2 regions of the Yersinia intermedia genome follow, and region 1 is predicted to be linked to the other one. Evidence: predicted binding sites of a transcription regulator. Region 1 holds the regulator's gene; the other holds the start of a gene.

Region 1 (3,433 bases):
AGTGTAGAACCTTTATTGGTGAATATACCCTTTGTACATAAAGCTACCGGGCTGTTCGCTACGTTTACTCACCCTGCGGGCTGGCATAAATGCTATTCAAATCGGTGTCTAACCGGTTTGTCATCCGCTTGCTGCCTACCTGCAACGCCATGCTCTCTGGGTATAACAGCCGCAAGGATTCTTAGTGTTGTTTCAATTTGTCTTTGTGTTTGTTCAACTGGCGTGCCAGCTTATCAACCAAAATATCAATTGCAGCGTACATATCCTCCTGCTCTGAGCTTGCGTGCAACTCGCCTCCATTCACATGTACCGTTGCTTCTGCAATTTGTTTTACTTTTTCAACACTTAAAACCACATATACCTGGTTAATGCGATCAAAATATTGCTCAAGTTTGGCAAATTTAGTGGTAACAAACTCGCGTAATGCTTCGGTTATTTCGACATGATGTCCGGTAATATTGAGCTGCATAGTGTCTTCCTTCTCAGTTCAGGTCAAACCAACTGTTTACGCTGATTTGACGGCGGGATGGATAACGACTCTCGGTACTTCGCAACGGTACGCCGCGCCACCATGATGCCTTGTTCACATAATAGTGTGGTCAGCTTACTGTCACTCAGTGGTTTAGCAGGGTTTTCTGCCGCAACCAATTTTTTCACCAGTGCACGAATTGCGGTGGAAGAAGCTTCACCTCCGCTATCTGTATTGACGTGGCTGGAGAAGAAATATTTTAGCTCGAAAATACCCCGTGGACTGTGCAGGAACTTCTGCGTGGTCACGCGAGAGATTGTCGACTCATGCATATCCACGGCCTGGGCGATATCGGCCAGTACCATGGGTTTCATAAATTCAGGCCCATTCTCAAAAAACGCTACCTGCTGCTCTACTATACAACGCGCCACCTTCAGCAACGTTTCATTACGGCTTTCAAGGCTTTTTATCAACCATTTCGCTTCTTGCAGATTGCTACGGATAAACTGCCCGTCACTGTCATTACGCGTGTTGTTCCCCATCGCCGCATACTGCTGGTTGATTTTTAGGCGTGGAATGCTATCGGCATTAAGCTCTACCGTCCATTGATCTTTGTCTTTACGCACCAAAACATCGGGAATGACATATTCTGACTCCCCGGTATTGATGGATTGGCCCGGACGCGGGTCCAGAGACTGAATCAGGGTTATCGCTTCTTTAAGTGTATCTTCTTTTAGCCGACTCAAGCGGATCATCGTACGGAAATCATGGTTACCCAGCAAATCCAGATAATCGCTAACGACGAGGCGTGCTTCGGCAAGATAGGGGGTATCTTTGTCATACTGTGACAACTGTACTAGCAGACATTCACGCAGGTTACGCGCTGCGACACCAATAGGATCAAAGTGTTGTATCCGCTTAAGTACCGCTTCCACCTCGTCCAGTGCAACGTTTTCGTCCCCCATGCTTTCCAGAATATCTTCCAGTGGCACAGTAAGGTAGCCGGTTTCATCCACCGCATCCACGATAGAGGTCGCAATAGCAACATCGGTATCAGAGAAGGGGGTCAAATCCACTTGCCACATTAGGTAATCTTGTAATGTTTGAGTCGTTTCCCCCTGATAGACCGGCAGCTCATCATCGCTGTAGTCATTGCCCATGCCTGATGGCGTGCCTGCGGTGTAGATCTCATCCCAGGTGGCATCAAGGGGTAACTCTTCTGGCATATCTTTTTGTTCCAGGGCCTCGCGGGTATCAAGCGATTCACTGTCTACAGTCTCTTTTGTCTCTATCTCTTCATGAAGATCAGTTTGCTCAAGCAGCGGGTTACTTTCCAGCGCTAGCTGAATCTCCTGCTGGAGTTCAAGCGTAGAAAGCTGCAACAAGCGAATAGCCTGTTGAAGCTGCGGTGTCATTGCCAGTTGTTGGCTAAACTTGAGTTGCAAACCTTGCTTCATAATGCGGTATCAATTTTCCTTAATGGATGACGAAATCCCCGTCATCTTTCAAATTGCAGGTGTGTTTGCTGCCTTCCTACATCTTGAAATCTGTGGGGTGTTGGGCAAAGGTCAGAGACGGAACTCTTCACCCAGATAAACACGTTTAACTTGTTCGTCAGCCAAAATTTCCTGTGGTGTACCGTGAGCGATTAAATGGCCTTGGCTTACGATATAAGCCCGCTCACAAACGTCTAATGTCTCACGCACGTTATGGTCGGTAATCAGAACGCCGAGGCCACTGTCGCGCAGATGTTCAATGATCTTCTTGATATCGATAACGGAGATCGGGTCAACCCCGGCAAAAGGCTCATCCAACAGAATAAACTTAGGATTTGCCGCCAGCGCACGAGCTATCTCAACACGGCGGCGTTCACCACCAGAAAGAGATTGCCCCAGATTGTCACGTAAATGAGTGATATGGAATTCTTCCATTAGCTCATCAGCCCGTTCTTCACGCTGCTCAGCAGAGAGATCGTTACGGATCTCCAGCACCGCCATTAAGTTGTTAAATACACTCAGGCGGCGGAAAATAGAGGCTTCTTGCGGTAAATAACCAATACCGCGACGGGCGCGTTCATGGAGAGGCAAGAGGCTGATATCTTCGTCATCAATCACAATACGCCCGGCGTCACGCTGGACAATGCCGACGACCATATAAAAAGTAGTGGTTTTTCCTGCGCCGTTCGGCCCAAGTAGGCCCACAATCTCACCGGACTTCACATTGAGGCTTACGTCTTCGACTACTTTACGGCCTTTGTACGCCTTAGCTAGCTTTTCTGCGATTAATGTTGCCATAAATGATTACTTACTCTTCTTTTGGCCTGAAGCTGCTGGCCCTTTGTCTTGTAATTGGGACGGTAATAACACGGTGGTGACGCGATTGCCTTTATCACTGAAGGCTTCCATCTGCTGTTTTTTCACCAGATAAGTGATGCGATCACCCTTGATATTACTATCAAGTTGCTCCAAATAGGCATTGCCAGTCAACACCACGAAATCATTTGCGACTTCATAACGCAGTTTCTGCCCATGGCCTTTAACGGGTTTGCCGCTGTCTTGCATCTGATAGAACGTCACCGGATTACCATAACCCTCAATGACCATTTTGCTTTGATCACCACCGGGGCGTGTAACCACGACTTTATCAGCTTTGATCTCAATGGTACCTTGCTTGATAACCACATTGTCGGTAAATGTGACGGTATTTGCTTCCATATCTAACGCTTGCTTAACGGAGTCAACCGTGACGGGCTGATCAGTATCACCCGTTAACGCCAGAGCAGGCAGGCTTGCGGTCAAAAGTGAACTGGCAAGCAAAAAATGACGAAGTTTATTTTTGGATTTCATAAGAGGTTTTAACCTTTTCAATCAGCTCAGCGGTTTTATCCCGCAAGTTCCCACGCATTTTCATGCCGTTAGATGTAAATCCAACACCAAAGAGGGTAACTTCATCGTCTGAGGATAC
Region 2 (3,433 bases), 480 kb from region 1:
CCAAAAAGTTTACGGGAGCTTTGCGCCAGAAGTTGCTGCGCAGCGGGATTGGCATAATGGATAGCCAAATCATCATCTAATAGCAGAATACTATTAATGAGAGAATTAAGGATCTGCCCAGCATCGGGCAGCGTGCCTGTTGCCATTACGCAGACTCCTGCACACTTTTGGTGCATCTATATTTGTGAATACATCCTAATCGGTTCAGTCACGACTGAGCCAGAGGAATTATGACGAAAACGAAAAGTGGAGAAAAAAGCCCATCCGGAGATGGGCCAAAAGTTTCCACGGCAACAACCCTTCATCTTTCAAGTTGTAGGTGTGTTGGCTGCTCTCACTCACCCGAATCACTTAACTGGTGTAAGCTCATCGGGATTCTCTCGCTTGCCGCCTTCCTACACCTTGAAATCTATTGGGTAAACTAAAACTAAAACTAAACGCTGTAATACAGTTCGAACTCAACTGGGTGCGGAGTCATACGAACGCGGTCCATCTCTTCTTTACGCAGTTCGATGTAAGCATCGATAGCGTCGTCAGTGAACACGCCACCACGGGTCAGGAACTCGCGGTCTTCGTTCAGTGCAGCCATTGCTTCGTCCAGTGAACCTGCAACTTTTGGAATTTCTGCTTCTTCTTCCGGTGGCAAGTCATACAGGTTTTTGTCCATCGCATCACCAGGGTGAATTTTGTTGATGATGCCATCAAGGCCAGCCATCAGCAGTGCTGCGAAGCACAGGTATGGGTTAGCGGCTGGATCCGGGAAGCGTGCTTCAATACGACGCGCTTTCGGGCTGGCAACCACTGGGATACGGATAGACGCTGAACGGTTACGAGCGGAGTATGCCAACATGACCGGTGCTTCGTAGCCTGGGACCAAACGCTTGTAAGAGTTAGTCGTTGGGTTAGCCAAGGCGTTAATTGCTTTTGCGTGCTTGATGATACCGCCGATATAGAACAGCGCCATTTCAGACAGACCAGCATATTTGTCACCCGCGAACAGGTTATTCCCGTTCTTGGACAAAGACATATGGCAGTGCATGCCTGAACCGTTATCACCAAACATAGGTTTTGGCATAAAGGTCGCAGTTTTGCCGAATGCGTGTGCCACGTTGTGCACTACATATTTATAGATCTGAATTTCATCGGCTTTCTTGGTCATGGTATTGAAGCGGGTAGCCACTTCATTCTGACCAGCGGTAGCCACTTCATGGTGATGCGCTTCTACCACCAGGCCCATTTCTTCCATGGTCAGACACATGGTAGAACGCAGATCCTGTGAAGAATCGACTGGAGGAACTGGGAAGTAACCGCCTTTCACTGCTGGACGGTGGCCTTTGTTACCGCCTTCGTATTTAGTGCTGGAGTTCCATGCGCCTTCGATGTCATCAATAGACACATGAGAACCACGGATGCTGCTGCCGAAACGAACATCGTCAAACAGGAAGAATTCTGGTTCTGGCCCGAACAGCACGGTATCTGCGATACCTGAAGATTTTAGGAACTCTTCTGCGCGTTTTGAGATTGAACGTGGGTCGCGATCATAACCTTGCAGGGTGCCTGGCTCAAGGATGTCACAACGGATAATCAGTGTGGAATCTTCGAAGAACGGATCCATAACAGCGGTGCTGGCGTCTGGCATCAGTACCATGTCGGATTCATTAATGCCTTTCCAGCCACCAATCGAGGAGCCATCAAACATTTTGCCTTCTTCGAAGAAGTCAGCGTTGACCTGATGAGCCGGAATAGTGATGTGTTGTTCTTTCCCTTTGGTATCGGTGAAGCGCAAATCAACAAATTTCACTTCGTGCTCATTCAGCATCGTCAAAACATGTTCAGCGGACATACTTATATCTCCTGGATTTGTCATAGTCGTCGTGGAACGATTACCGTTTTATCCCCTTCGAACTTGAAGTTGCAGGGTTGTTAGCTGCATTCACTCACCTAAATCACTTACCTAAGTAAGCTCATTGGGATTCATTCATTTGCTGCCTACCTGCAACACCAATTTCTTTGGGTATATATAATAGTGTTCAGTTATTCATGCTAAACTGCGTCATAAAATCTATTGCGAAATCTATGCCAACTTTCCAAACGCCCCGTTTATGCCATATCATAGGGGTCTGCTGATATTCAGTATGCACCAGGATAGTTATATTGCACTATTTTGGTGCTTCATTTGCGCCGTTGGGCACTGTATTGGTGCAAAAGTGGGCCGAGAGGCTATTTTTGCACCGTGAAAGGGATCACAAACTAACTGCCGTTAGGTTGTTTATAAGAGAAGTTTGTGATCTTGTTTAGTCCCTCGCTTAATACGTGTACAATAGCGCGCTATTTCTAAATGCCTGAGGCAAAAAAGCTGTGATCGAGAATCTGCGTAACATCGCCATTATTGCGCACGTTGACCATGGGAAAACTACCCTGGTTGATAAGTTGCTACAACAATCTGGTACGTTCGGTGAACGTGCTGAAGCAACTGAACGTGTAATGGACTCCAACGATTTGGAGAAAGAGCGTGGGATAACCATCCTCGCGAAAAATACCGCCATTAACTGGAAAGACTACCGCATCAACATCGTGGATACCCCAGGACACGCCGATTTCGGCGGTGAGGTTGAGCGTGTAATGTCTATGGTTGACTCTGTGCTGCTGGTCGTCGACGCAATGGATGGCCCGATGCCGCAGACCCGTTTCGTGACTAAAAAAGCCTTTGCTCATGGTCTGAAACCAATCGTGGTTATCAACAAAGTTGACCGTCCGGGCGCGCGTCCTGATTGGGTTGTAGATCAGGTGTTTGACCTGTTTGTAAACCTGGATGCTACCGACGAACAACTGGACTTCCCTATCATTTACGCATCTGCATTGATGGGTATTGCTGGCGAAGACCACAATGATATGTCGGCAGATATGACCCCGCTGTATCAAGCAATCATCGACCATGTGCCTGCGCCAGACGTAGACAGCACCGGTCCATTGCAGATGCAAATCTCTCAGTTAGACTACAACAACTACGTAGGTGTTATCGGCATTGGCCGTATCAAACGTGGTGTTGTTAAGCCTAACCAACAAGTGACTGTTATCGATAGCGAAGGTAAGACCCGCAACGGTAAAATCGCTAAAGTACTGGGCCATATGGGTCTGGAACGTATCGAAGCGAGTATGGCTGAAGCTGGCGATATCGTTGCTATCACCGGTCTGGGCGAGTTGAACATCTCTGACACTATCTGTGACGTGAATGCTGTTGAAGCTTTACCAGCACTGTCTGTAGATGAACCAACCGTTACCATGTATTTCTGCGTTAACACCTCTCCGTTCTGTGGTAAAGAAGGCAAGTACGTGACTTCACGTCAGATCCTTGACCGCCTGAACAAAGAGTTGATCCATAACGTAGCATTGCGTGTTGAAGAAACTGAAGATGCTGATGCATTCCGCGTAT

The links. The regulator sigma-54, encoded in region 1, starts transcription at its own class of promoters, with help from an activator protein. The targets are predictions, from matches to a motif close to GTTGGCACANNTTTCGCTNT.
Region 2: a site for sigma-54 is predicted at 2,065-2,084, ahead of glnA (glutamate--ammonia ligase). Genes of this name have one in related genera too.

What each region holds. Positions count from the first base shown of each region.
Region 1 covers NZ_LR134116.1:495,581-499,013, forward strand. Annotated here, with positions in the region: gene hpf (ribosome hibernation promoting factor) at 182-469, opposite strand; gene rpoN (RNA polymerase factor sigma-54) at 493-1,926, opposite strand; gene lptB (LPS export ABC transporter ATP-binding protein) at 2,038-2,763, opposite strand; gene lptA (lipopolysaccharide ABC transporter substrate-binding protein LptA) at 2,770-3,315, opposite strand; gene lptC (LPS export ABC transporter periplasmic protein LptC) at 3,299-3,433, opposite strand, start outside.
Region 2 covers NZ_LR134116.1:12,691-16,123, forward strand. Annotated here, with positions in the region: gene glnL (nitrogen regulation protein NR(II)) at 1-146, opposite strand, end outside; gene glnA (glutamate--ammonia ligase) at 434-1,843, opposite strand; gene typA (ribosome-dependent GTPase TypA) at 2,359-3,433, shown strand, end outside.